One region of the Alteromonas sp. AWJ4_197 genome, then DNA from elsewhere that is predicted to be linked to it. Evidence: predicted binding sites of a transcription regulator. Region 1 holds the regulator's gene; each other region holds the start of a gene.
What was found. The regulator sigma-54, encoded in region 1, starts transcription at its own class of promoters, with help from an activator protein. The targets are predictions, from matches to a motif close to GTTGGCACGNNNNTNGNNT.

Region 1 (9,877 bases):
TTTGAGAAACAAACAGGGAGGTAAATAAAGAATACCTTACCCTCCGGAAACTGTCATCGGGAAAGCGGCGTATATCTGCCTGCGAATCGCCACAAACCGTCCGTTTGCGCAAATTGTGAGCATCGGGTCGATTTATTGCTGCTGCGCTTCGCTTTGCTCTCTGCGCATCTTTTCAAACAGGGAGGGTTCCCAGGGACGCATCGCCAGCAACATACCAATATGCGTTCGTTCTGAAACCGGTAAAGATGAGTCAGCATCGTTTAATTCTGCCGCTTCCGTTGACAGTTGCTTCAGGCGCTTTTCAATGATCCGGATGGATTCCTCTGAATAGCGGCCACGGATGTATAACCTGAACAGCCAGGGTTCACCCCGCTTCGGCGCCATGAACTTCACCATAACTTCCTGTTCCATAAACTGTGCTAACGGTCCTCCCGGGATCCAGCGGAAATTCTGGCCAATTCGCAGACGGTAGCGGTTGCCGGGTAAAAGTTCTATCAGCCTGAGTTTATCGAGCTTTGCCAGCAGCCTGACACCTTCCAAAGGGTCTATCGCATAATGCCCGGTGATATCGTCAAACTGCCATCCGTCCCTTACCAGCACGGCCATAAGCAAAAGCTTCGGGTTAGCCAGTAACTCTTTTTCCTGTTCTTCAGTTAACTGGGACAGGGCGGGCTGTTCCCGTTCGCTGAGTTGGAACAGTTCACTGAGGGTCAGGTCCATCACATCGCAAATTTGTGCCAGTCTCTCCAGAGTAAAGGCTTCCTGTGCAAAACATCTTTTAATGCTTGCCTCACTCAGGTCAAGGCGCTCCGCCAGAGATTTATAAGTAAAACCCCGCTGCTTCAAACAGCGCTTCAGGGTACCGATGAGTTGCTTAATCTGCTGCATAGTATTAATAAGTGATACTTTTGGTGTTGAAATAGTCTACATCAATTATTTGAGTTTATTAATGTTCTTCTCCGGACTACTGTGAATACACAGTCACTACTGAGGAACTGGAAATGAAACATGGATTGATATCAGGTTTAGCAATACTGACACTGAGTTGCGGCGTAATGGCCGACGATTCAATACAACACAGCGGTCAGGCAAGTAAACACAGTGTGCTTGCAGCAACGGAAAGTGTGCAAACAACAGCATCAGTGGCCAGCGCGGTATCGGTTGCACCGGTCGTGTTAAGTGTGGGAGTGGCAGTGATTGCGGCAGATTCAGCGCACTCCGTTCACCATAGCATTGAGAAAAGCAATAAACCTTTACCGGTGACAAAACGGGTGATTACTGCAGACCCGGCACCTAATGTGGTGATAAACCAGACTATCGTGACACAGGGGAAAGCTCAATGAGGTCCGCGATAGCAATGCTTGCATGTCTGGCGTTGCCTGTATTTGCCGGCAGTCAGGAAGAAGCACCCCGCCGGTATGCGCCGGAGGCGATTATAAAGTTTGCAAAGCAAACTGAGCATTACCTGGCTGAGCAGGGAGCCTATGCGGCCATTATTGCGCGGGTTGGACGGGCACCTGAAGACTTGCCTGAAGGTATTTCATTTACCCATACGGCAATTGCACTGTATTCCGATATTACGCTGGATGACGGCACGGTAGAGCAGGGGTATGCAATACACAATTTATATCAGCTGGCAGATAAGCCGGGTACAAGCGTACTGAAAACGGATTATCCGGTGGATTTCTTTTGGGGAGCAACGGAGTTAAAAACCGGCATAATTATTCCCGATTGGGAAGTGCAGCAGAAAATCGTTGCCTTGTATGCGCAGGACAAAGCGAAATTGCTGCACGAACCGGCCTATTCCGTTATTGCGAGTCCGTTTACGGAAGGAAAGCAAAATTGCACTGAGTACACCCTTGATGTGCTGAATGCTGCTATTTACGACACCACTGACAGTCATCGCCTTAAAAACAATACGCAGGCATGGTTTAAAGCACAGCCGGTGAAGGTTAACAAAATGAAGTTGCGGCTAGGCAGTTGGGTGAGCAGCGGCGTGTCGTTAAGCGACCATCCGGGCGCGATACAAACCGCTACGTTCACCACTATTGCTAATTATCTGGAAAACAATCAACTGGTGGCACATCAAACCGTGCTGTATGCCAGTCACTGATACAAAACGGAGATCATCATGAACGCAAATAAACCTACGAAAGCCTTTTTTATTGCTTCTGTTATTGCACTGCTGACAGGATTTGCCGCTTACATAACCGGACTCCTGAATGCCGATATGCCACTCAATGAAAAAGGCTACTACTTTGCTGTATTTCTGTTTGGACTGTTTGCTGCTGTGTCTGTTCAAAAAACAGTGCGGGACAAAATGGAAGGCATACAGACAACGAAAATATATCTGATGTTGTGCTGGTTTGGCCTTGGTGCTGCTATTGCACTGTTAGTGATTGGTCTGGTAAACGCCAACCTGTTGCTGAGTGAAAAAGGATTCTATGGAATGGCATTCGTCCTGAGTTTGTTTGCCGCGATAACGGTGCAAAAAAATGTCAGGGATAATACGGCAGCAGAATAAGGTGTGAGGTTGAAGGCTCAGCTCGCAGGATCCGGGTCTTTAACATAGCCAGACAGGACGTGATTGAATTTATCGATGAAGCCCGGGTCCACAGATTGTTTACTGAACATGAAGTGGACGTCCTGCACGTTCACGGGATTATCACTGATTTCCAGTTCGAGATGCAGCAGTTCAGCATTAAAGCTAATCACTCTGATATCGTCCAGCACCAAATCGACACGGCCTCTGTTCAGAAACTGTAACCGCCGGTTAATGGAATCCAGATGAATAAGCTGCGCGCTGTACTGCTCAGTGACTGTTTCATTAAACCAGTCGCCATACCATCCGCCGGTATTTAACGCCAGGGTTTTGCCTTCCCTTAGTAAGGTTTCAAGAGATTTGCCGGCATATTCGTCATGATGGGAAGGATGAAAGGCAAAGCTGATGGTTTCTTTGCGGTAAGGAACAGAAAAATAGTTTTTCAGTGCTCTCGCCGGTGTGAAAGCTGCACCTGTAACTACATCAATTTGCCCCAGTTCTATTTGCTGAGTGACCCGTCTTTCAGGCAGGATCTGGCTTTCCAGTGCATAATCCAGCTTGCCTAAAACCGACTTCAACAATTGGTAGTCTTCACCGGCCGGCTCATTATTGTCTGTTATGTACAGATAAGGAGGCCAGGCCGTACCACCGGTTATCAGACTTTTTCTGTGCTCAGCACACCATACTGAGCTTTGAGAAGCCATCACTGTCAAAAAGATGATTAAACTGATGAAACGTTTCAACGGGATTGCCTTTAAGCCTTCGCCGGCACTGCACACTCAGTGGTGTGCCGGCGCTATTCATCTTCGTTAAATCTGCCTGCAATTAATGCCTCGACGGCATCCATTGCAGCTTCAGCATCCGGACCTTCAGAGATCACAGTAACCTGTTCCCCCTGATGACTTTCCATCATCATCAGTCCCAGCACACTATTGGCATTAGCCTGCTTATCGCCTTTTTGTAAAATAACTTCGGCATCAAACTGATTCGCCAGTTGCACCAACTGCGTTGCAGCTCTGGCATGCAGGCCCAGTTTATTAACAATAGTCAGAGATTTCTCTATGCGCATTATTTACTTTGCTCCCTGTGGCGGATCTGGACATCAGGATGAGATTCCCGGAAGTTTTTCGCCAGTGATTCCGCTACATAAACTGAACGGTGCTGTCCGCCTGTACATCCGATAGCGACTGTCACATAACTGCGGTTGTTCCGTTCAAGGTGTGGCAACCAGGTCGTGATGAGGTTCTGAATCTGCCAGATAAATTTGGTCACTATAGGCTGGGAACTGAGGAAAACCTGAACCGGTGTATCCAGGCCTGTCAGGTGTTTTAAATCCGGCTCCCAGTGAGGGTTTGGCAGAAAACGGGCGTCAAACACATAGTCTGCATCTTTGGGAATACCGTGTTTAAAGCCGAATGATTCAAATACCAGAACAAGTCGTGAGCTTTTCTTACCGAGGATACGCTCGCGGATTAATTCTGCCAGCTGGTGGATGCTCAGAGAGTCGGTATCAATATTCAAATCCGCTCTTTCCGCTACAGGCGCCAGCAGTTCACGTTCTGTCTGGATGGCATCTGACAATGACTTATTCAGTTTGGCCAGCGGATGTAACCGCCGGGTTTCGCTGAACCGGCGCACCAGCATATCGTCACTTGCGTCAATATATACGATGGTGACAGTCCATGACTCCGGCAGGTAGTCGAGAATTTCAACCAGCTCAGAAGGCTCTTTAGGCAAGTTTCTGACATCAATACTCACAGCTACCTGCTCGTATTCATCGGCGACAGTGTGTGTCAGGGCTGGTAACAGATTAACCGGAATATTATCGACGCAGTAGTACCCCAGATCCTCAAGGGCACGAAGTGCTACTGATTTTCCTGAACCGGAACGTCCGCTGATGATGATTAACTTCACGCCGTTTCTCCTGAAGTCACGTGTTGTCGGTGCGTATTACACTAAGTTACTGTAATGCGCGAATAATATCATCACTTGTCTGAGCTTTGCGGATAGTTTTTATGGTTTCTTTATCGCTGAGTTTTCCGGCAACCATGGCCAGAGTTTGTAAATGTCCTTCGGTTTGTTCCTGAGGGACAAGCAGAGTAAAGAAAATATCCACAGGTTTGTTGTCGATAGCATCAAAATCGATGGCGGGTGTGCTGGTAACTACGATGGCGATGACATTTTCCAGTCCGGCCAGGCGACCGTGGGGGAGGGCAATGCCGTTACCTATACCTGTGCTGCCCATTCGCTCACGGGCCAGCAGGCTACTTAACACGGTGGCTTCATCAACATCGGGGTTATTTTTAGCTGCAATCCCGCTGATGATTTCGAGAATGCGTTTTTTGCTATTGCACTGGACCGCACACTCGGTGCGGTCCAGGCTGACTATGGCTTGTATATCCATGAATTCAATTAGTGCTTTTTAAGCTTTTCCTTGTGTTTCAGGACCTGCCTGTCGAGCTTATCGACCATGCTGTCAATGGCAGCATACATGTCCTGATTTTCGGAAGAGGCGAAGACTTCCGCGCCGCTAAGATGAACCGTTGCTTCTGCTTTTTGGCTAAGCTTTTCAACATTTAAAATAACGTGCACATTTGATATGTGGTCAAAATGACGTTCCAGTTTGCTGAACTTAGTATCGACATAATTACGCAAAGAATCAGTGATCTCAATGTGATGACCAGAAAGGTTGATTTGCATATTTCGTCTTCCTTATTTTGAGCAGCCTTAAGTTAGATAAGGCTTTTGCGTTGGTTAGACGGCGGGATCGACAAGGATTCCCGGTACTTTGCTATTGTTCGCCGGGCAACCATAATGCCTTGATCGGCCAACAACGAAGCAATCTTGCTGTCACTCAGTGGCTTGCTTGGCTTTTCAGCGGCAACCAGCTTCTTAATCAGGGCGCGAATCGCTGTAGATGAACACTCACCACCTGATTCAGTGGCAACGTGGCTGGAGAAGAAATACTTCAACTCGAAAATACCACGGGGCGTGTGCATGTACTTCTGCGTTGTTACCCTGGAAATAGTAGATTCGTGCATATCTACCATTTCTGCGACATCATTCAGCACCATTGGTTTCATCATTTCAGGGCCATGCTCAAAAAAGCCCATCTGTTGCTGAACAATACAATTTGCTACTTTCAGCAGCGTATCGTTCCGGCTCTCAAGGCTCTTAATAAACCATTTTGCTTCCTGCATGTGAGAGCGGATAAATTGTGAATCACTGCTGTTTCTTGCTTTACGGCTCATTGCAGCATACTGCTGATTAACACTGAGCTTAGGCAGGCTGTCGGGGTTTAATTCTACAACCCAACGGCCATTTTTCTTCGCAACCGATACATCCGGAATGACATATTCGGGTTCTTTCGTAATTAATGCACTGCCCGGACGGGGATTAAGCGTTTGCAGCAAACGCATCGCTTCCCGTAACTGATCTTCTTTCAGGCGGGTTTTACGCATTAACGTACGGTAATCTTTACTGCCTAACAGATCGGAATGCTCTCTGAGCAGTAGTTTGGCTTCTTCCAGCCACGGTGTTTCCGGTGCAAATTGCGCCAGCTGAACTAACAAGCACTCCTGCGGTGTGCGGGAGCCGGAACCGAGAGGATCAAAAAGCTGAATACGTTTAAGTACGCACTCAACTTCATCTTCTTCAACGGGCTCTTCCATATCTTCACTGTTAACGCTTTGCAAAATGTCGTCAACGGTAACCGTGAGATAGCCGGACTCATCAATAGAATCGATGATCGCCAGTGCGATGGCGCGGTCTGTGTCAGAAAAAGGTGTCAGACGCATTTGCCACAGCAGATGGTCCTGAATATTTTCGGTGGTTTCACCCTGAAAGATTTGTTCATCGTCGCCACCGGAAGGGCCGGGCGCGGGTGCAGAAGACGCAGAAATGTACTCATCCCAGGTACTGTCGATGGGCAGCTCGTCCGGTAAATCATTCTTTTCCAGTGCTTCACCGGTATCCATACTGTCAGAAGATGAGGCTGATGCAGACTCTTGCATGCTGTCATCATTATCGATGTTATTTTTCTCAATTACATCGTTGTCGGAGCTGTCGTCGACTTCCAGCAAAGGATTAGAGTCGAGGGCTTCCTGAATTTCTTGTTGTAAGTCCAGCGTAGACAACTGCAATAGCTTGATCGCCTGCTGAAGCTGAGGCGTCATTGTCAGTTGTTGGCTAAATTTTAACTGTAAAGATGGTTTCATCTACGTCTTATATAAACTCTAAAAAGGACATCCGGTTGTAGCGGTGTGAGTGCCGGTGGCGAAATCTCCGCTAAATGCTCATCCCGATATCTTAACTATAGCCTGAATTGCTCACCAAGGTATACATCACGAACTTTTTGATTACTTAATACCTGTTCTGCGGTGCCCTGAGCAATCAGTTCTCCATGACTGACGATATAGGCCTCTTCACACACATCAAGGGTTTCCCTGACATTGTGGTCGGTGATGAGGATACCGATACCTCTGTCCCGTAAGTGCTGAATGATCTTCTTTATATCATTAACCGAAATCGGGTCAACTCCGGCGAAGGGTTCATCGAGCAAAATAAATTGCGGATTGGCTGCCAGTGCGCGGGCAATTTCAACCCGGCGGCGTTCGCCACCCGACAAACTCATACCTGTACTATTACGTATATGGTTAATATTAAATTCATCAAGTAGTGCATCCGCTTCCTGTTCACGTTGATGACTTTTTAAGTCTTTACGCGTCTGTAATATCGCCATGATGTTTTCATGTACGGTCAGCTTGCGGAAAATGGATGCCTCCTGGGGTAAATAGCCAATTCCCCGGCGGGCACGTTCGTGCATTGGCTGGTGCGTCAGCTCCTGCTCATCAATGAGGATTTTGCCTTTGTCCAGCGGCACAAGACCGACAATCATGTAAAACGTTGTGGTTTTACCTGCACCGTTAGGACCCAGCAGACCTACTATCTGTCCGGTAGAAACCGATAAACTAACGTCACGGACGACCTGGCGTGATTTATACGACTTTGCCAGGTGAGTCGCACTCAGGGTTGCCATGTAACTCAGTTACCCTCGTTTTCGTTGCTGTCTGAAGTCTTGTTCTCTTCCTTCAGCTCTTTAACTGTGTCAGGACGGAAAACCGTGGTTACCCGGCCGTTGCTGTTACTTTCACCGCCGGTTGCCAGAAGTTGCTCTTTTGACATGTCATAGGTGATACTATCTCCCTGGACCATGCTGGTATCTTGCTGGATTTTCGCATCACCTTGCAAGGAAATGAGTTGTTTGGCTACTTCGTAGCGAATTTCATTTGCGCTGGCTTTTACTTTTGCGCCGTCATCCAGCGTTTGAGAATAAGTGGCTGGTTTTCCGCGGGCAATAAAAACCTCTTTCCCTTCGCCTTCACTGGCGATGGCTTCAACTTCATCTGCGGCAATGATGAGTGAACCCTGGGTAATCTTCACATCGTCTTTAAAAACCGATTTCTTCTTTTTACCGTCAATAAACTGTGACTTAGCATCCACGGTAATAGGCTTTTCAAAATCACCGGAGCCGGCCATTGCCTCACCGGCAGCAGCAAGCAGCGCTATTGCTGCGAAAAGGCTAACTGCCCGGGGAATAAATTGTCTGCACATGATCAATTAACTCATATTGTTGGGTACGCAGGTTTGCATTGAAACCGTTACTTTTAATGATGGTCTGTACACCGCGTATATCTACCGGCTGGTCTGAAGTCATGGTTTTGTCATCCAGATTCACCTTAATAAAATTGGTTGTGATGGTCTGGATAAACTCTTCAGGGTTCAGGCTTTTTATCAGCACATTGTCTTCCAGCTGGATCAGGTCATCGTTGTAGAGTGTGCCTTCATCAGCGGTGACTTGCCATGGGGCCTCGTCATCATTCACATAGACAGTGTATTTGGGTTGGTCGAATAACACAAAGCCTAGTTGGTCGTAATGCTCCATAGAGGCGGCAAAGACTTCGTGGTTGAGTTTGCCTTCTTCGTTATACAGCGTAGTTGTCAAATTCTTTGCTTTATAGGCAGGGCGTAAGGCGTCTGCACCGGCTTTTTTCGCCGGAGCCTGCTCTTCTGCCATCCAGACCGGAAGGTACATCAGCAGCGCCATAACAAACAGCGCAGAAATACTGATCCCTAAACGGTTCATACGCTGGCCCCGTGTATGGTGTCCAGCGTGCCGAGCGCCTGTAAAATCACATCACAGACTTCCCGTACTGCGCCGAATCCACCATTTTTTGTGGTGATCCAGTTCGCTTCGCGGGTGACGGCCGGATGGGCATCTTTCACCGCAATTTTTGTTTCGGCAAACCGGTACATGCCAAGATCCGGCATATCATCACCGATGGCTGCGACCTCTGATGGCGCCAGATTCAACTTTTCGCACAACTGAGCCATAGCCGTGGCTTTATCTTCCTGACCCTGAATAATGTGCTTCACATTCAGGGCGGTCATGCGATTCTTTACAATGGCCGAGTCGCGGCCGGTAATGACAGCAACGTCCACACCACTGTTTATTAATGCCTTAACGCCATAGCCATCGCGGGTGTGAAAGGCTTTTAACTCTTCACCATTGTTGCCAAGATAAATTCTGCCGTCAGAAAATACGCCGTCGATATCACAAACGAGCAGTTTCAGCCCTTTGAGTTTTTCAAACCGCTCTTCACTGATCACACCGTAAAAAGTGACTTCATGTCCCATCAGAGAACTCCTGCTTTAAGCAACATATGCATGTTGAATGCGCCCACGGGGTGATCATTTTCATCCACCACCATCAGCGCACTGATCTTGTGTTTTTCCATTAAATTTAACGCTTCCACTGCCAGTGTACCGGAGCGGGTAGTTTTCCCGCCGCGGGTCATAACATTGGCTACCGGAGTGGTATGAATGTCGGTTCTGGCGTCCAGAATTCGTCTCAGATCGCCGTCGGTAAAAATACCGCTGAGTTTGCCGCTGTCATCTGTAATACCTGTCATTCCCAGACCTTTAGAAGATATTTCCAGCAGAGCCTGTGAAATGGTCGCGGCAGACGATACAAGAGGAAGAGCGTCGCCGGTCAGCATGATATCGCCCACTTTGAGTAACAGTTTCCGGCCCAGACTGCCGCCCGGGTGAGAGAGGGCGAAATCATCTGAAGTAAATCCTTTAGCATCCAGCAGTGCAATGGCCAGCGCGTCACCCATTACCAGGGTTGCTGTAGTACTAGAGGTCGGTGCAAGCCCCAGCGAACAGGCTTCTTTTTCCACACTGACATTGAGTACCACATCGGCATGCTGGCCGAGGGTGCTTGATTCGCTATTCGTCATCGCGATGACAGGCACAGACAGCCGCTTGACCACG
Region 2 (9,877 bases), on a different contig from region 1:
GATCACAAAACGGCTTGCTCATTACGATTTCTTCTTTCACCTTATGGCGTTTATCGTCGATTTTGATTTCGTCGATATTAAACCCCAGCTTCTCGTAGCGTTGTGTCAGCCGCATGGCAGTTTCCAGCGAAGCGCGGGTTATGCGGCCGGGTAAGGTATGTGCGAAAAGATTGGAAGGATGGTTCGCAATATCATTAAGCAGACTGAAACCCTCGTGCATAATGTATGCGCCGCGCGTCAAATAATCGTAAGCCTGATAATTCATTACGTCTCTCCTCAAATACTGGCTGGGGCTAAGACCTTTTGGGGGATGAAAAGGTTCACTTGATGTGGGGTAACCTGAGCGGCCTCTGAAGGCCGCTCAGGAGGGACTTATGCTTTAGCTGCGCTTTGGAATTTCGCAGTCATTTCGTCGCTTAAACCTTTGAACATCTCGCCAGCTTTCTGCTGTGCATCAGAAATTACTGCATATGAGCTTTTCGCTGCATCAGTAACAGTTTCCTGAATAGTTTCAACATATGCCTTGTTCATCTCAGCCAGACCAGACAGATCTTTCTGCTGAGAAGCTTTTTCAAAATAAGACATATTTTCAGATAACAGAGATGAATACAGGGCGTTCTGTTTTTCTGCCAGATCCTGCATTGTACTCATGTTCAATGTCGCAAGGTCAGTCATCGGCTTCATTGCGCTTTTCATTTGCTCGTTCATTTGCTCAAACATTACTAGTCTCCAGTTTCCGGGGTAAGTTAGCTAGTTGATTTAGTCGTTGTCGCAGTCTTCTTAGCAGTCGTGCGACGGGTACGTGTTGCTGGTTTCTTTGCTGCTGCGGCAGGTTTTGCCTCAGCAGTCGCTTCCTTTGCTTCTTCAGCAACGGCTTTTGTCTCTTCAGCGGCCTTCTCAACAGTTTCCTTTGTTGCTTCAGCCACTTTTTCTGCTGCCTCTACCGGCGCTTTCGCGGCTTCAGGCGCAGCTTTTTTCGGTGCGGCAGCTTTTGTGGTTTTCTTCACGGCTGCTGTCGCTTTTTCAACTGTTTCTTTGGTTTCTTCAGTAGCGGTGGCCAAACTGGCCGCCATCACTTCGGTCATTTCTTCACGCATAGCGTTAAGGGTGGAGTAGGTGTCTTTTGACGCGCTGGTCATGCGTTCACGCACTGACTCAGCCAGTTCAGAATTCGCTGTCATTACACCTTTAAACTCTGTTTGTTTCGTTACCGCTTCAATGTAACGAACACTGTCGCTCAACAAACCCGTGAATAACGTGGTTTGGTGTTGAGACAGACTTTCCAGCGTTTTTGTATTCACAGCAAACAGCGTATGTACCGGTTTAGTGGTACTTTTCAGCTGTTCTGAAAACTTGCCAAACATACTCTTCTCCCGACCAGTTGATAAAGTCCTTCTGCTGCGTTGCAGCAAGATTTGATTAGATATTAACCAGGACATTTGCAGAGATCAACAAAAATGTTGCGGTGCAGCAAGAATGTTTAGACGAATATTTAATAAGCAAATAGCTTTTTATGCTGCTCTGCAGCATTGAAGAGGAAATGTGGCAGGTCTGTCCGTTCTGGGGCAGGATAATTGCTCCCCTGCCAGTATGTGATACTTACTTCTGGTTCTTCTTCCAGGCATCCATATTTTGTTCGATGATTTTGTTAAACATACCGAAGGGCGTGTTATCCATCATATTTTTCATCATACCCTGCACCTGATCCTGTTGCTCTATAAAGGTAACAAGAGATTGTTCAAGGTACTGTCGCAGAAAGTCCTGCATGTCAGTGTCGTAATAACGGATTAGTTGTTTGAGTAACGAATTTGTCAACAGTGACTGATTTTCGTTGGCTTCGGATTCACTGATAATTTGCAGCAATAATGACTTGGTAATGTCATCTTCGCTTTTGGAGTCAATCACCTTAAATTCCTGACGTTCATTGATTAACGCCTTTATATAATCGAGGTTAACGTACTGGCTCTGAGATGTGTCGTACAATCTGCGATTAGGATATTTTTTAATGATGATCATAATGTTACCTCCGGCGATGCTGAAATGAGAGTAACGCACAAAATGCCGCTGCGGCAACCTAAAAGGTGTGAAAATAAGCGACACTCTGACTACCTTTTTCACTGATAAGAAAATCTGATTTTTATTAACATTCTGAAATTATTGATTAAATCGTGATTGGCATAGTTATCGCTGTATCACTGTTGAGAGCCTGAATAGCCGGATTATCTTTCTTTTAATCACATTCATTTGAAGATAACGCATTTCAGGCAATTCAAATGAAACCGGAGATTATTATGACTAAACTTGTCAAATCACTTGTGATGAGCCTCGCTGTTGCTTGCACGTTAAATTTCGCTGCACAGGCAGCTCAGGAAACCAGAGAGGCTGCCCCGTCAAGTGCGCCGATGACACAGTCGAAGGATTTCGATGATGCAACTCTTGAGAAATTTACAGTCGCGATGAATGCGGTCAGTGATGTTGCAGATAAATATCAGTCTGAACTGAAAGGTGACGAAACACCTGAGAAGATGCAGCAAATTCAGCAGGCTGCACAAACTGAAATGGTAACCGAAATTGAAAAAACCGGTCTTGAGGTGCAAACCTACACGACCATTGCACAACTGGTACAAACGGATGAAAAACTGAGATCCCGTGTACTGGACATCGCTAAAACACAAAACAGCGAATCGTAATACTGAATCCTCATGTAGACAGAAGCAAAGCGGGGCGTTGAACGCCCCCTTTTTTTGTCTGCCGGCTTATCCCAGCTGTTTTTTCACGTAACTGCCCGGGGCTGCTTCGATGGCCGGATATTTTTCACTTTCACCGGGCTGCGGGGCATTCACTTTTGTTTTCCGGTGACCCTGCAACCATGCATGCCAGTCTGGCCACCATGAGCCTTCCTGCTTCACAGCACCATCAAACCATTCGCTGGCACTTGCCGGTAAATTGTCGTTAATCCAGTGCGGATATTTCCCGGGATCTGGCGGGTTAATTACCCCTGCAAGGTGTCCCGACCCGGCGAGTACAAAGCGTGTATCGCCTGATACCAGCTGTGTACCTTTGTAGGCGCCCTGCCACAGCACAATGTGATCTGCCAGAGTCGTCAGGAAATAAACCGGCACATCGATATTTCCAAGGTCGATGGGAATGCCGTCAATTTCTACTGCCCCCGGCACTTTCAGTTTATCCTCCCAGTACATGGTGCGGATGTATTGCTTAAAACAGGCCGCGGTGATGTTGGTGGCGTCGCTGTTCCAGAATAAAATATCAAACGCAGCAGGGTCTTTGCCCTTAAGGTAGTTATTAATAAAATACGACCAGAAAAGGTTATTTTCCCGCAGCAGACTAAAGCTCAGGCCCAGAATGCGGCCGTCGTAAATACCCTTAATATCTGCGTTCTGCTCCATCACAGGTAATGCATCTTCGGTCAGGTAATTACCAATTTCACCAGGTTCACTGAAGTCCAGTAAGGTGGTCAGTAAAGTGAGTGACTCAATGCGGGTGTCTTTTTTCGCACGCAGATAAGCCGTCGCTGTGCTCAGTAATGTGCCACCTACGCAAAAGCCCGCCATATTCACTTTCTTCTTACCGGTGATATCACAAACCACATCAAGGGCTTCCACCGGACCTTTCTTCATATAATCGAAGAAATCCTGGTCCGCCAGTTTTGCATCCGGGTTAACCCATGAAATCATAAACACAGAAAAACCGGCATCAAGCAGGCCTTTTACCACGGACTTACGTTCGTCGAGGTCAAGAATGTAGTATTTGTTGATGAAAGGAGGCACAAACAGTATTGGCGTTGCGAAGGTTTTCTCATGCTTCGGTGTGTAATGAATTAACTGCATCAACTCGTTCTGATAAACGATCTGGCCTTCGGTGGTAGCCAGGTTGACACCTAACTCGAAGGCATCCATATCGGTCTGTGTGATTTTGAACGCTTCAAGAGGACTCTTTTCCAGATCCCGCATGAAATTCTCAATACCTTTCACCATGTTCTGGCCTTTGGTTTTCAGAATTTCTTCACATACTTCCGGGTTAGACAGCAAGTAGTTAGTTGGTGATACCGAGTTGATATATTGGCGTGTGTAGAATTTTACCTGTTCTTCCGACTTAGGATCTTTGAAATGCATGGATGAAATCATGCCTTGCAGCATCTTAGAATTAATCAGGTAAGCCTGTTTCATGTAGCTGAAAATGGGATTGTCCTGCCAGTCTGTATGAGAAAAACGACGGTCGCCTTTTTCTTCCTGCATAACAGGATGGGCATTCTCTCCCAGCATGGCCTTAGTGGCCTGCTGCCACAATTCAGTTTGTTGACGCATGAAATCCATTTGCGTCTGGATAAGCTTTGCCGAATCTACCTCTACCGTGTCGTTTGACAGCAGCGAACCTAACTTTTCCGGGTCGAACATAGCGGAAGTCTCCTCACTGCTATTTTTCTTCGTCAGAATGTTATGAACCATGGCGTTAAACTGCTGTGCGTATTGATTCAATGTGTCCAGAATATGATCTTTGTCCTGCTCGTGCACAAAAAACCTCCGTGCTTATTTTTTGCTGGTTCCTGTGGTTGCCATGCTTTCCAGCATCTTTTGATAGAATGAGAATGCTTGCTGACTGCCGTCCAGGTAGGGCTTCAGCATGGACATCATGGCTTCCTGATTTCCGCTTTTGATTTGCTCGCTGAGTTGTGAGATGGTGGCCTCATGAAGTTTGCTCATATCCGGCCATCCCATGAGTTCTCTTGCTTCCTTGGGTGAAAGGTCGATATCGATGGAAATTTTCATGTTTCACTCCTTTCTGGCGCCTTCCGGGCCATCCGGATTGATTGTTCTGGCGTAATCATAAGATTACTGCAAGATGACAATGATTTGCACGGTTAGTTTCAGGCTGGAAATTCAGCCGCGAAAACCGCAAAATCCCCTTTGACGTTTTCTATATTGGCATGATAAGTGGCTAAAAAACAGACGAAAGTTAATAAACCAAAGAAAATTGGCAGCAAGCCCCGCCGTCGCTGGCCCGGGCTGTTGTTCAAGTTATGTATTGTCGGGTTCGTGGTGCTGGCAGGGTACATGGTGTATCTGGATGCCCAGATTAAGCACACCTTTACAGGCAATAAATGGGAAGTCCCGGCGCAAATATTTGCCCGGCCACTAATGTTATCTGAAGCGCTGGAAATCACGCCAAAAGAAGTGCTGGATGAACTGAAACTGCTTGGTTACCGGAAGGTCACGAGTCCCGATAGTAGCGGAGAATATCGTTATACCGGCAATAAGCTGGTGGTTCAGCGACGGGCTTTCAGTTTTCCTGACGGCGATGAGCCTTTACGCCAGATCACCATTACCTGGCAGGGCAGCCGCATCAGCAGTATCCGGGATGACAGTGCCGGTATTTCACTGCCGAAAATTCGCCTGGAGCCCTGGCTTGTCACGCGGATGGTAAGTGGCACCCGCGAAGACCGTATGCTGGTGAAGCTGAATGAAATTCCACCTTTATTGCCGAAAGCCCTGATCCTTGTAGAAGATAAAGATTTCTACAAGCACCACGGGGTCGCACCACTTTCTATTCTCCGCGCGCTGGTTGCCAACATTCAGGCAGGGAGAACCGTGCAGGGGGGCAGTACTTTAACGCAGCAGCTGGTGAAAAACCTGTACCTCACCAGAGAAAAAGCGCTGACGCGGAAAATAAAAGAAGCATTGATGGCACTCATCATCGATGCCCGTTACAGCAAAGATGAAATTTTGCAGGCTTATCTGAACGAAGTTTTTCTGGGTCAGAACGGAGATATGGCCGTGCACGGTTTTGGCCTTGCCAGCTATTTCTATTTCGACCGGCCGGCCAATGAACTCAGCGTACCTGAAATCGCCACGCTGGTGGCCATGATTAAAGGACCATCCTATTACAATCCGAGACGCTATGAAGAACGGGTTATTGAGCGGCGTAATCTGGTGCTGCGTATTTTATTTGAAGCCAACGAACTCGACCGTAAGCAATACGAATTTGCTGTTAACTCTCCTGTAGGTCTGGCGTCCGGCGCGAGCTTAGCCAGCGGGAAACATCCCGCGTTTATGGATAAAGTGCGCCGTGAACTGAACTCCATTCTGGCCGATCCTTCCCTGCGTGACTCCGGGGTGAAGGTATTTACCACGCTGGATATATATGCCCAGCGCAGGGCTGAAAAAGCGGTTGAAAACACATTGAAAGGCTTGCAGTCAGATCGCAAAGCTGAGTTACAGGCAGCGATGATTGTGACGGATATCGCCAGTGGTGAAATTCGTGCCATTGTGGGCAGTAAAGATACCAGCTTCAAAGGGTTTAACCGTGCGCTGGATGCCAAACGTCAGGTGGGATCACTCATTAAGCCGGCAGTGTATCTCACTGCTCTGGAAGACCCGGTGATGTTTAATCTGGCCACTCCGTTACAGGACGAACCCATTACCCTTGAAAACGGCAGCGGACAGACCTGGTCACCCCTGAACGCGGATAAGAAATTCCGTGGACAAGTACCTCTGATTGAAGGTCTGACAGAATCGTTAAATGTGCCTACAGTGAATCTCGGTATGCAAGTGGGGCTCGACAATGTGACAGAAACCATTCACCGGCTGGGAGTAGAGAGTGACTTCCGCGAGGTGCCGGCTATGACACTCGGGGCCATGTCGTTATCGCCGCTGGAAACTAACCAGATGTATCAGACCATTTCGAACAATGGCCGTTATATTCCGCTGCATACTGTGACATCGGTTGTTTCTTCGAATAACCGGCTGGTATGGCAGAATGCCGATTACTATTCACAGCGGGTAGATGAGGCCGCCACATACCTGCTGAACTACGCGTTGTATAAAGTGACCACGGAAGGTACAGCGAAACGTGTGGGCAGTAACTTCCCGAATATCAACATGGGCGGTAAAACCGGCACCACAGATGATTACCGCGACAGCTGGTTTACCGGCTTTGACCGGAATAATGTGGCAACTGTATGGGTAGGGAATGATGATAACCAGCCAGTGCTGTTAACCGGTGCCGGCGGGGCCTTACCTGTGTTTGTAAACTATCAGAAAAGTCAGTCGCCCAAGTCACTGTCACGACGTTTTCCGGAAGGGTTAGGTATTGCTCATTTCGACAGTCAGACGGGGGCACTGACCATTGCCGGCTGTCCTGACTCCATGAGTGTGCCGGCTATTCTTGATGTACTGCCGCCGCCGGCGCAGGATTGCTATGGTAAGCCTGTAGCGCCTCCGGGCAAAGAAAAGAAAAGCTGGTGGGAACGTTTGTTTGGAAATTAAGGCTTTTTCTTATCGAAAAAGCCCTGTAGTCAGAACTGGCAGCGACATACGGCTCAGTAAAAATCTGTCCCGCTACCAGTTCTGACTCAGGGAAGGCCCTACGGGAGCTCGTTGGGATTAGTGAAAGCGGTCTGCAATGTGTTGCACACCGCTGAATAACACTGCGCTGGCGAGATACGCGACAACCGGTCCCAGCGCAAGCAACAACAACGCACCTGATGTCATCATCATTACTCTCCTTTGATGTCTTCAAAAGACATAGCATCTTCCTGTTTAAGATCACGGATCTTGATGTCAGCAACCAGTGTTTCTTCAGCTACTTCAGGTTCGGCCTGATACGTGGTGTTGGCCACTAGCTGAGTCACTTCAGACAGGATTTCTGTGCGCACATTATCGATTTGTTGCTCAACCATCTCAGATAAATAGCCCTGAAGCTGGCTTTGCAATGATGTTTCAGCCATTGCCGGTATAGACAGAACAGAAGTAGCAACAAGTGCAAGTGCAGTGAATTGACGACGTAAAGTAAACATAATTTCTCCAAAGTTAAGGTTAATAAACTGCACTCTTACTGACTTCCCGGCAGTTAATTGTTAAGTCGCATTAACTTTAGCGATAGTTGTGCCAATACGAATAAAAATTTTAAGGTGTTGATTTTAAATGTTTTGTTTTGTCGGTGTGGAAAAGCTTAGATAAGTGTAAATAGTATAAACACTAAGAATTAGTAATTTTGAAAACTCTATTTGGCGAATTTGACCAGGTATGATGTACGGGGCTGACAGGTGAGTCAGCCCGCGATGATTTTGGTAATGGCCAGCGCAAAGCTTGCCGCCCCGACAGCATCAGAACAGCTTAATGCGCGTCTTTCTTTTTAGAAAACAGCGAAACAATACCCACAATTACCGAGCCGGCAATCAAACCAGCCACACCATCGGTGACAAGGGAAATGACAAAGCTGAGTTGCTCCACACTGTGATTAATGGATTCAGCGAGGTGGTGCATAAACGGAATATTGTGAGTAAGGATGCCGCCGCCAACGAGGAACATAGCAATGGTGCCGACTAAAGCGAGGGTTTTCATTAACAGAGGCGCAGCAACGAGCAGGGCACGGCCAGTGACACGCTGAAAACCGTTGTAGCCGCCGGTGAGTGACTTTCTGAGGAGATACAGACCGACATCGTCCATTTTCACAATGCCGGCAACCAGACCATACACACCGGCGGTGATCCCCACACTTAACGCGCACAACACACCTACCTGAGTAACAAAATCAGCCTGCTGTACGCTACCCAGTGCAATGACGATAATCTCTGCGGACAAAATAAAATCAGTCCGGATGGCGCCTTTAATCTTGTCTTTCTCAAGCGCCACAAGATCAATATTTTCCTGTGAGAGTTTTTCAATTCTGGCTTCACGCTCTGCTTCATCTTCTTTATGGAAAAGCCGGTGCAATACTTTTTCAGCCCCTTCGAAACACAGGTACAGACCACCAATGACCAGCATGACGGTGATCAGAACCGGAATAAAAGCAGAAATAAGCAGCGCTGCAGGTACCAGGAACACTTTGTTGAGCAGCGAGCCTTTTGCCACAGCCCAGACCACAGGCAGTTCTCTTTCGGCACGCACTCCCTGAACCTGGTTGGCATTTAATGCAAGATCATCACCCAGAACCCCGGCAGTTTTCTGCGCAGCCACTTTAGACATGGCGGAAATGTCATCCAGCAAAGTAGCGATATCATCAATCAGGGCGAGTAAGTTAGCGGCTGCCATAGGTTTTCCTCAATAAGAATCGGGGCATAGGTTATCTGTAGAAGCCCTTATACGCAATACAGACTAATTTTGATTCTCTTCTTCTTTGACCCCTTTATTTATCCGCGCATCAATGAATTTCTCAAACCCTTTGCCCCTGTCTGAACAGGTCGCCCGTCCACCGGTAAAACGTGAAATAAATGCCAGGGTTTGGGTGGTTTTACTACTGCAATCCACTTCAACGGCAGGGGGCGGGGCAAGAGGATCTTCTTTTTCTGCGCCTTTGCGGGGATCGCTGATATCCGGTGACGTTTTTGCCCGCCTGAGTTCTTTGGCTACCTGCTCAGCATCCTGCTGTGTACTGGCAGCCTGTTGCCGGCTGAAAAAAGCATCCAGAGCACGGCGCGATGTTAATGACGGTCTGGTTGAAACCGTGCCTGAATCTGTTGGCGCAGCCGGCTGCGCAATATCAGAAGACACAGGCGGTTGAACCGGCTCTGACGTTTCAGGCTGCACAGGTTGTTGCGGCAACGGCGCTTTTACTGCCGGCGGTGTTTTGATCTCAGGCGGGGCTGCCTGTTCCGGAGCTGGTTTGGACTCCGGTGCGGCCAGTTCAGGTTCAGGCTTGGCGGTAGCCGGTGCTTCCGGAATGGTTTCCGGTAGTGTGTCCGGTAGTGTGTCCGGTTCCCGGGCAGCCTGAGGTTGTGGCAGACGGATTAACGTCGCCGTGATGGGTTTACTGACCACGGGCTCCGGAATATCGCGCTTACTTTCCATCAGCGCCAGTGCGGCAAGCAATATAAGGTGAATAATAACAGACACGACAAAGACCCCGCTTTTCTTTCCTG
Region 3 (9,877 bases), on a different contig from region 1:
GTAGCCCACAGCGCCGCCATAGCTTCCCCGGCGTTTCTTCTCAACCTGGCGGATTAATGTGGCCGCACTGACCTTTGGTGCGCCGACCAGGGTGCCCATGTTCATGCAGGCCTGATAAGCATGCAGCGCATCCAGATCGGTTCGTAACTGACCCACGACCCGGGAAACCAGGTGCATCACGTGAGAGTAGCGGTCTACTTTCAGCAGGTCTTTCACAAAACGCGTGCCCGGACGGCTTACTTTCGCCACATCGTTACGGGCCAGGTCGACTAACATAATGTGTTCGGCTTTCTCTTTGTCATCTTCACGCAAATTCAGTTCAATGCGGCTGTCCAAATCCGGATCGATTTCACCATTCGCCCGTTTGCCTCTGGGGCGGGTACCGGCGATGGGGTAAATTTCCACCTGATTCGATGATTTCTCGTATTTGATTGCCGACTCAGGTGACGCGCCGAATATAGTAAAGTCTGCATCCTGCATATAAAACATATAAGGACTTGGATTACTGATTTTTAATTGAGCGTATGCGGTTAACGGGTCAGGACAAGGTAAGGAGAAAGTGCGGGAAGGTACAACCTGGAAAATGTCACCGGAAAGGATATTGGCTTTTAAGTCGACAACGTCCTGCTTATAGGTTTCATCGTCTTTGTCGACATCCACATCCATAGCATCCTGAGCCCCGGGCGGGATAGTGGCAGTACTCGCAGGTATATCTGTGAGTCTGGCCTGCAGCCGCTCCAGTCGCTGTGCCACATCAAAATAACTTTGCGCCACGTTAGGGCCGCTGAATACGCTGCCGATTAAACGGGTCTGGCGGGTTTGATGATCGACAGTGAGTAAGGTCTCTGCCAGATAGAATACATAGTCCGGACAGTCATTTTCGCCATCGGGTACATCAGGTAAGTTTTCGAATGTGGCCAGCAGATCATAAGCAAATACACCACCCAGAAAGACGGCGTGGGGATGCTGCCGGATTGGCGTGATTTTCTGAACCAGTAACCGCAGTGCGTCGAATACGCTGGCCGCTTTCAGCCGGCTGTCTTCATCCAGGGCATTATCCGCAGCGTGGCAGGTGAGCGTTACCGTTACTCCGTCTCTGACAACACTGGTATTGTCCGGGCGCTGTGCTTCAATCAGCGGTAATACAGATTCGCCGTTGGGGGTCAGTGCAGTGCAGATAACCTGATTACCTTTGCACACAAGGCGCATCGCGGCATCTACCATCAGCAGGCTTTGCAAGTCGTCCTTGCTGTCAATTTCTGCTGATTCTAACAACAGTGCATTTGATTTTCCGGCACAAAGGTGGGCAAAGGCGGCTAACGGATCGTTCAGGTAGGTACCTGACTGTTCGATTGTTTCCACTTTGCCGGGCTGGGTGCCCAGTTCAGCTAAACTCATTGTCGCATTTTCTCCAACTGCGATTAAAAAAAAAGGCCCGTTAAACGGGCCTTTATTGTGTTCTTTTACGCACTCACGCGTACACCGCCCGTTACTTCAGGGAGTGCCACCACCAAACTGCTTTTACTAAAGTGCTGATTGATAATTGATTACGCATGATTTCTCTGTCATAAACTTCGATAGGCATCGAAGGCGTTAGTACGTATAATATGCCCTATAGAAGAAAACAAAAACGAAGTTGTGTCAACCGTAAATTTGCATAAGACATTGAAAATCGATCTACATAGTCATACAAAATTTTCCGACGGCCATTTAACGCCGGAAGAGCTGGTGCTCCGCGCGCACACCATGCAGGTGGATGTGCTGGCCATTACCGACCATGATACCCTCGCCGGTTTACCGCTTGCCCACCAAACTCAGGCAAAGCAAAAGCGTGTGATGACGATCATTAACGGCGTTGAAATCTCCACCGCCTGGCATGGGTTCGATATTCATATCGTCGGCTTAAATGTGGATGTGGAAGATGCATCACTCAACAGCTTTCTGGCTGAGCAAAGTACAATACGCAAGGAACGTGCGGTTAAAATTGGTGAAAAGCTGCAAAAATGCGGTTTTGACGGTGTGCTTGAAAAGGCGCTGAATCTTGCCGGTGTGGGGCAGGTGACCCGTGCACACTTCGCACGCGTATTAGTTAATGAATATGGTGTTGCGACCATGGATGCGGCCTTTAAAAAGTATCTTGGAAAAGGGAAACGGGCCGCCGTTAAGGCTGTGTGGCCCGGCATGGAGCAAGCCATATCTCATATTCGTGCTGCCGGTGGTCAGGCTGTACTTGCTCATCCCGCCCACTATGACATAACGGCAAAATGGTTGCGCCGTCTGGTCAATGATTTTGCACATCACGGTGGACAGGCCATCGAAACGGCTTTTCCCGGTATTAATCCTGACAAGCAAAAGCTTATCAACGAGCTTGCCAGCGAGCACAATCTTTTGGCTTCGGCGGGTTCTGATTTTCACTTCCCGTCCAGGTGGACAGAATTGGGGCGTAATTTAGGTATCGCTTCTCACCTCAAGCCAGTCTGGCATGACTGGGCACTGCCCGCCCATCAGTAACAGGACATTGTAATGAGTCAATTTTTCTATATTCATCCTGAAAATCCACAGCAGCGATTGTTAAATCAGGCTGTGGAGTTAATCCGGCAGGGCGAGGTAGTGGTGTATCCCACTGATTCCGGCTACGCCATTGGCTGCCAGATGGAAGACAAAAAAGCGCTGGAACGCCTTTGCCAGATAAGGCAAATCGAGCACGACCACAACTTCACTTTGATGTGCCGTGATATGTCCGAATTATCGTTTTATGCCAAAGTGGATAACACCGCCTTCCGGCAAATTAAAAACAACACACCGGGCCCGTATACCTTCATTTTCAAAGCCACCCGTGAGGTACCCCGCCGGTTACAAAACCCGAAGCGGAAGACCATCGGGATCCGTGTGCCGGATAACGTGATTGCACTTAAGTTGCTGGAAACCCTTAATGAACCGCTGATGTCCACATCACTGATCCTGCCGGGTAAAGAAATGGCAGAGTCAGATCCTGATGAAATCCGTGACAGGCTGGAAAAACAGGTAGGATTGATTATTCATGGCGGGTATCTTGGTGAAGATCCCACCACCATTGTCGATTTCTCTGAAGGCAATGCGGAAGTGATCAGGGAAGGCAGTGGCGACCCGTCACCGTTCCTGTAAAACAATCATAGCACGGACGAACAGCACGTAAGATGACAGACGAACAAACGCCGGCGGCAGTAAGCGACCCCGTTCAGCAACCTTTGCCACTGGCGTTTATCAACGGCGAAGCGGTCATTGAAAAGCCGTCAGATCTGTACATTCCCCCCGACGCATTGGAAGTCATTCTGGAAACCTTTGAAGGCCCGCTGGACCTTCTTTTGTACCTTATCCGCAAACAAAAATTCGAAATCGTAACCTTACCCGTGGCAGATATCACGGCGCAGTACATGGAGTATGTGGAGGTTATGAAAACATTGAAGCTGGAATTAGCTGCCGAATATTTGCTGATGGCAGCGATTCTGGCTGAAATTAAATCCCGGTTACTGCTACCAAGGCGAAGCGATGAACCTGAAGATGAAGAAGACCCCAGAGCGGAGCTTATCCGCCGGTTAAGAGAATACGAAGCCGTTAAAGAAGCTGCACAATCATTGGATGAACAGCCCCGTATGGAGCGTGATGTGTTTGCAGTGAAGGCTGATGTGGCTCTGAGTGTGCAACCGGTGCGGATAGAGCCGGATGTGTCACTGCAGGAGCTTGTGCTGGCATTCAGCCATGCCATGAAGCGGGCTGCTGCATTTGAGCATCATACAATTGAGCGGGAGGCGCTGAGTACCCGTGAGCGCATGAGCCAGATTCTGGCTATGGTAAACAGTGAGACCTACACACCGCTGGATGCGTTATTCACGCCGGAAGAAGGCAGAGCAGGTGTGGTGGTGTCTTTTCTGGCGATTCTGGAATTAGTAAAAGAACAGCTTTTATTGTGCGTTCAGACAGGACCATTTGCCAGAATTCATGTAAAATTGGGCCGTCATGAAGAAGATTAATAAAGTCCAGCTTAAGCAACTGGTCGAGGCCGCGCTGTTTGTTGCCGATGCGCCTATGACTAAACTGGCACTGCGTGAGTCTGTGCTGGCTGAATTTACAGTCAGTGAAAGGGCGCTGAACGAGGTGCTCAAAGAGCTGGTGCTGGACTATCAGCCCAGAGGGATTCAACTGGTTGAAGTGGCCAGCGGATATCGTTTTCAGTCACTGGACAGCTTAAGCCCCTGGCTGAGCCGCATGTGGCAGGAAAACGCGCCCCGTTATTCACGTGCAATGTTGGAAACACTGGCGTTAATTGCTTACCGTCAACCCATAACCCGCGGCGAAATTGAAGCGGTACGCGGGGTGGCAGTCAGCAGTAATATTATCCGTACCCTGACAGAAAGAGACTGGATAAAAGTGGTAGGGCACAAAGAAGTGCCGGGCAGACCGTCGTTATATGCCACTACCAGACAGTTTCTGGATTATTTTTCGTTAAAGTCGTTGGCCGATTTACCCGGATCTGAGGTTTTTGAAGGGCTTGAAGACAACGAACAGCCGCCTGCGACGGCTACACTGGAGGCACCGTCTGACGACGACCGTGCGATTGAAACCGCTGAACAAAAGCGAGAAGAAAATGAGTGAAAAGTTGCAAAAAGTCCTGGCAAACCAGGGACTGGGCTCCCGCCGTGAAATGGAACGGTGGATAGAAGCCGGAAGGGTATCGGTAGATGGCAAAATTGCGACACTGGGCGACCGTGTTGAACCCGGCCAGCAAATCCGTGTAGACGGTCATCTGTTATCCCGTCAGGCAGAAAAACCGGTATGCCGTGTATTGATGTATAACAAGCCGGAAGGTGAATTATGCAGCCGTCACGATCCTGAAGGCCGCCCCACAGTATTTGACCGTCTGCCAGCTATCCGCGTGGGACGCTGGATTGCCGTAGGACGGCTGGATATCAATACCAGTGGCCTGTTGTTATTCACCAATGACGGTGAACTGGCAAACCGCTTAATGCACCCTAAATGTGAAGTTGAACGTGAGTATGCTGTACGCGTATTCGGTGAAGTGTCCGGTAAAACGCTGAACACGCTGACCAAAGGGGTTGAACTGGAAGATGGTCTGGCGCGGTTTACTGAAATCAAAGCCCGTTCTAAGCCTGCCGGTGAAGAAGAGAGTATGAACCGCTGGTACAACGTGACGTTGTCTGAAGGCCGTAACCGCGAGGTACGTCGCTTGTGGGAGTCTCAGGAAATGCAGGTCAGCCGTCTCGTTCGCGTGCGCTACGGACCGGTGGAGCTGCAAAAGCGTTTACCGCAGGGGGCCTGGGTAGAGTTGCCGCTGGAGCAGTTAAATGCCCTTCGTAAACTGGTGCAACTGGACGATGAAACACAAACGCTGGTGGATGTAAGACAGGGTAAACTTGATCATGCCCGCCTTACCCGTATGCGCCGCTCGGTGAAAAAACACCGTACACGGCAGTCTCATCAACGTAATCAGTCAGCCAGCTCTGACTGACTGGAAGGGCGTTTCTTTAAACAGGTACGCCCGTTATCAATACCGTGCCGGCGGGCAACCTGAGCAATCAGCCCGCGGTGCGTTTTGAGAAATTCATCTAATTTTTCCAGCATCGCCGGATACTGCTCACTGGAAATCCGCAGGCTCTCTTTCTTATCCTGAATATGTTCTGATGCCACAATGCGTTTACCTGACAGCTTCAGTGCTGCAGTTGCATCATTCAGCTGTTCGCTGTCTGTGATAATGGCATCAACCTCACCGTCAACCAGCGCCTTTAACAGGTGTGTCGGCTCAGAGAATGACACTATTTTTGTGTAGCCTTTTCGTTCCTGTTCTAACCAGTCACTGGAAACCGGCTGATCTTCAATAATACCCAGTGCAGTCACGTCGGGGATTCGCATCCATTGATTCTCAGGCAACACACGGGTGATTTCACAAATACCGACCACAGGCTGGCTGTAAAACAGCGTGCCGTCTGTGGCAGACCAGCGGGGGTGATCCGGAAAGCGGAAATCAATCATGTTTTCTTTAAACCACTGATCGTAAGCGTCGCCCTGAAGGGGCACATATTCCAGTTCAAAGCCCTCTTCAAGAGCAAATGCTGTCATCACCGCATCGAGCACCGGGTGATATTTGCCACCGTTTACCGGGTGGACCTGTCTGCCTGAACTGTCTTCGACACCTACAAAGAAAGTATCTTTCGCCGCAAAAGCATGACCTGAAAGCAATACGGCAGCGAGAAGAGTGATAGCGCGTCGCATCGTATTCGTCCTGTTCACTTAAACTTTAGTCGTAACACAAGCCTATCAATGCAATTGCCTTTGCACGATAAGACCGTTGGCATGCAAGTATTAAAACCAATACCTGAAGAAAGTGAAGTAATCTGTATTCAATGTCTTAGCGTAGACAAGGTGAATTCATAATACAGGAGAAGATAATGCAATCGATGCCTCAATTAGGTGTAGGTACGTTTCGTTTAGAAGGAGAGGTAGCAAGAAAAACGGTTTCAGATGCGCTTTCCACCGGCTTCCGCCATATCGATACCGCCCAGTTTTATGGCAACGAAGAAGAAATCGGCAATGCAATTCAAACTGCCGGTCTTCCCCGTGAAGAACTGTTCGTGACCACCAAGGTATGGCACGACCATCTTGATAAGGGTCACTTCATTCCGTCTGTGCATGAAAGTCTGAACAAACTGAAAATGGCCTATGTTGACCTGCTGCTCATCCACTGGCCGTCACCCAATGATCATATTCCCATGGAGTCATATTTGGCGTCACTGAAGCAGGCTAAGGAAGAAGGTTTAACGCGCCATATCGGTGTGTCGAATTTCACCATGGCACAAATCGACAAAGCGGTTGAGATTCTGGGAGAGGGCGAGATACTCACTAACCAGATAGAGCTTCACCCGTTTATGCAAAACCGTCAGGTGGTTGAACATTGTATGCAGGCTGGTATTTCCACTACCGCCTATATGCCCTTCGCGGTGGGCGAAGTCATAAAAAATGATGAACTCAAAGCCATTGCTGACGCGCACGGAGCCAATCCTGCACAGATTGTACTGGCGTGGATGGAAGTAAAAGGTATCCATGCCATCCCTTCATCAACGAATAAGGACCATTTGCAGGCGAACTTCGATTATACCGCTGTCACGCTTTCAGAAGATGATGTGGCGCGCATTGATGAGCTGGATAACGGCGAACGTATCGTGGATCCGGATTTCGCGCCGCAGTGGGATTAATATCCTTTTACATTTAACCACCCGTAATTGTCATAAAGGGTTTGCCGGCTGCACTTTCATCACCATATAGTGGATAGGATGTATACGCCTGATGACGTGCAGTCAGGTAAGTCAGGCAATATTAATACAAGGACAAACGTGCTACCGGATAATAAACAGCAGCAGCTCCGGCGTGCAAAACGCATCGCGCTTTTCTGGCTGGTAGGAGCTGCGTTTGTCTTTATTCTTGCGACGCTGGCAGAGTACCGGCAGTGGATAACGCCATGGCCCGCCTGGGCCGGACTCATTAAGATGGCATCAGAAGCTGCGCTGGTTGGCGGGCTGGCTGACTGGTTTGCCGTCAGCGCATTGTTCAGGCCTATTCCGGCCAGATTTCCAATCCCTCACACGAATATCGTAGCGAATAACAAAGCGGCGGTTGCCGGCAATTTGTCCCGCTTTGTGAAAGAAAAATTCTTCAATGAAGTCGCTATCGAAAAACTGGTCAATGATGCCCGTCCTGCTCAGGGAATGGCAAGGTGGTTGCGCGAGCCTCAAAACGCAGACCGTCTGAGTCGCTTCGCTGCGCGCTCGTTGGTGGGGATCATTAACACGCTGGATGATAAACCCGTTCAGGACATGATGGTAAGCGGAGTAAAGCGGGCTCTGCTGAAAATGGATCTTTCACCTCTCGCGGCCGGCACGTTACGGGTTCTGACCCGTGATAAGCGACATCAGGAGGTGCTGGACCAATTGCTTTATAAAATCGCAGAGCTTGCTCACCGGCCTGACAGTCAGATGTTTATTGCTGAAAAGCTGCATAGCTGGCTGAAAGCAGAGTACCGGCGACTGGAGAAGATATTGCCGACAACCTGGTTGAGCGAGCAGGGCGCTGACATCGCTTCCAAAGCCATTGTGAGCATTCTGGCGGATATTGCCAACGACAGCGAACACCCGGTACGCAAGAGTTTCGACCGCCAGCTGGAGGACTTCACCGCGAGGATGGAAACCGACCCTGCTATGACAGAGAAGCTGGAAAATATCCGTAACCAGTTGCTGAACAACGATACCCTTCAGCAGTACCTGTTTCAGGTGTGGGGCGACGTGAAACGCTGGTTAATCGATGATGTTGCAGCCACAGACGGCAAGTTCACAGACCGTTTATCCCATGCACTGCAGGAAGCAGGTAAATCGGTGGCAAACGATGAGCAACTGGCAAACGCTGTCGATGTACACATCGCAGAAGCAGCCAGAGCGATGGCGCCGGAGCTCGCAGATTTTCTTACTGATCATATCCGTAAAACCATTCTGGCATGGGATGACAACCAGATGGCGGAACAAATTGAACTGAACATCGGTAAAGATCTGCAAAAAGTCCGTATTAACGGTACGTTGGTGGGCGGGCTGATTGGTGCCTGTCTGTTTTTAATCGAACATGCCATCAGTCTTTTATAACCGGTACGTAGCCGTCTTCCTTTTGAGTTTTTTGCACTATCGTGTGACACTTTTCCTTCCCCATTTCTATTTATAAAAAACGAAAACAACATGAGAAAACGAATTCTTCCGGCGTTACTGCTGGTGTTGCCGCTTATGCATGTCAGCGCAGATGCAGAGCAGGTCAGAGCCCGTGATATAGGCATCGCGCCTGGTGTACTTGCGACCGGAAAACTGAACAGTATTACCGATGTCGCAGGCGTACGGGTGGGGCAGGTAACCCTTCATAACGGAAAAGACGTTCACACCGGTGTGACAGCCATTATTCCGGCAGAGGGCAATTTACGGCAGCGTAAGGTACCGGCTGCGGTATACGTGGGCAATGGTTACGGCAAAATGGCCGGGATCAGCCAAATCCGGGAATTGGGAGAAATTGAAACACCCGTTGTGCTTACTAATACACTGAATGTGGCTGAAGGTATTGCCGGCGTAGTGGAATGGACGCTGGCACAACCGGGGAATGAAGACGTGGCATCGGTGAATGCTGTCGTAGGTGAAACCAACGACGGATTTCTTAACAACATCCGCAGCAGAACCGTAACGAAAGCTGATGTGATTCAGGCTATCAATACAGCGCAAAGTGGCCCGGTTGCAGAGGGAAATAATGGTGCCGGCAGCGGTAGCCGCGCCTTCGGGTGGAAAGGCGGAATTGGTACAAGCAGCCGTTTGCTGCCTGCATCACTGGGCGGATACACAGTCGGTGTGCTGGTACAGAGTAACTTTGGCGGCATCCTGAATATTGACGGCCTGAAAGCCGGGGAAGCGCTCAATCAGCACTACCTGTATAACGAACTGAATAACGATACCGCTGCTGACGGCTCCATTATGATAGTGGTTGCAACAGACGCACCGCTGGACGACCGCAATCTGGAAAGGCTGGCAAAGCGGGCCATGGCCGGTGTTGCGCGAACCGGTGCCAGCCTGACAAACGGCTCCGGCGATTATGTTATAGCCTTTTCTAACGCAGATGCATTACGTCGTGACGAGCAGTCGCCGGCGCATTCATCCACCGTGATGGCGAACAGTCAGGTGTCACCTTTATTCGAGGCGGTGATTGAAGCAACACAGGAAGCCATTTATAACAGTCTGCTGATGGCTGAGGACGTGGAAGGTTTTCACGGGAATGTAAAAGCCCTGCCGGTAGACAAAATCCGCTC

Region 2: the regulator sigma-54 is predicted to act here: its motif matches at 2,172-2,190, upstream of ACXAGC_RS00795 (DUF4168 domain-containing protein).
Region 3: the regulator sigma-54 is predicted to act here: its motif matches at 6,343-6,361, upstream of dkgB (2,5-didehydrogluconate reductase DkgB).

What each region holds. Positions count from the first base shown of each region.
Region 1 covers NZ_JBSWWW010000006.1:108,628-118,504, reverse strand. Annotated here, with positions in the region: gene ACXAGC_RS14380 (helix-turn-helix domain-containing protein) at 133-888, opposite strand; gene ACXAGC_RS14375 (hypothetical protein) at 1,002-1,343, shown strand; gene ACXAGC_RS14370 (DUF2145 domain-containing protein) at 1,340-2,113, shown strand; gene yiaA (inner membrane protein YiaA) at 2,132-2,524, shown strand; gene ACXAGC_RS14360 (substrate-binding periplasmic protein) at 2,542-3,285, opposite strand; gene ACXAGC_RS14355 (HPr family phosphocarrier protein) at 3,339-3,611, opposite strand; gene rapZ (RNase adapter RapZ) at 3,611-4,456, opposite strand; gene ptsN (PTS IIA-like nitrogen regulatory protein PtsN) at 4,503-4,946, opposite strand; gene hpf (ribosome hibernation promoting factor) at 4,955-5,242, opposite strand; gene ACXAGC_RS14335 (RNA polymerase factor sigma-54) at 5,275-6,759, opposite strand; gene lptB (LPS export ABC transporter ATP-binding protein) at 6,855-7,580, opposite strand; gene lptA (lipopolysaccharide transport periplasmic protein LptA) at 7,586-8,155, opposite strand; gene lptC (LPS export ABC transporter periplasmic protein LptC) at 8,124-8,687, opposite strand; gene kdsC (3-deoxy-manno-octulosonate-8-phosphatase KdsC) at 8,684-9,238, opposite strand; gene ACXAGC_RS14310 (KpsF/GutQ family sugar-phosphate isomerase) at 9,238-9,877, opposite strand, start outside.
Region 2 covers NZ_JBSWWW010000001.1:170,837-180,713, reverse strand. Annotated here, with positions in the region: gene ACXAGC_RS00815 (polyhydroxyalkanoate depolymerase) at 1-265, opposite strand, end outside; gene ACXAGC_RS00810 (phasin family protein) at 373-720, opposite strand; gene ACXAGC_RS00805 (phasin family protein) at 747-1,364, opposite strand; gene phaR (polyhydroxyalkanoate synthesis repressor PhaR) at 1,600-2,016, opposite strand; gene ACXAGC_RS00795 (DUF4168 domain-containing protein) at 2,292-2,690, shown strand; gene ACXAGC_RS00790 (PHA/PHB synthase family protein) at 2,757-4,532, opposite strand; gene ACXAGC_RS00785 (DUF6489 family protein) at 4,548-4,787, opposite strand; gene mrcB (penicillin-binding protein 1B) at 4,953-7,283, shown strand; gene ACXAGC_RS00775 (hypothetical protein) at 7,514-7,813, opposite strand; gene ACXAGC_RS00770 (DUF808 domain-containing protein) at 8,133-9,050, opposite strand; gene ACXAGC_RS00765 (hypothetical protein) at 9,114-9,877, opposite strand, start outside.
Region 3 covers NZ_JBSWWW010000007.1:41,769-51,645, forward strand. Annotated here, with positions in the region: gene ACXAGC_RS16140 (anthranilate synthase component 1) at 1-1,398, opposite strand, end outside; gene ACXAGC_RS16145 (PHP domain-containing protein) at 1,666-2,511, shown strand; gene ACXAGC_RS16150 (L-threonylcarbamoyladenylate synthase) at 2,524-3,144, shown strand; gene ACXAGC_RS16155 (segregation and condensation protein A) at 3,177-4,010, shown strand; gene scpB (SMC-Scp complex subunit ScpB) at 3,997-4,632, shown strand; gene rluB (23S rRNA pseudouridine(2605) synthase RluB) at 4,625-5,506, shown strand; gene ACXAGC_RS16170 (type 2 periplasmic-binding domain-containing protein) at 5,485-6,267, opposite strand; gene dkgB (2,5-didehydrogluconate reductase DkgB) at 6,444-7,247, shown strand; gene ACXAGC_RS16180 (DUF445 domain-containing protein) at 7,386-8,681, shown strand; gene ACXAGC_RS16185 (P1 family peptidase) at 8,817-9,877, shown strand, end outside.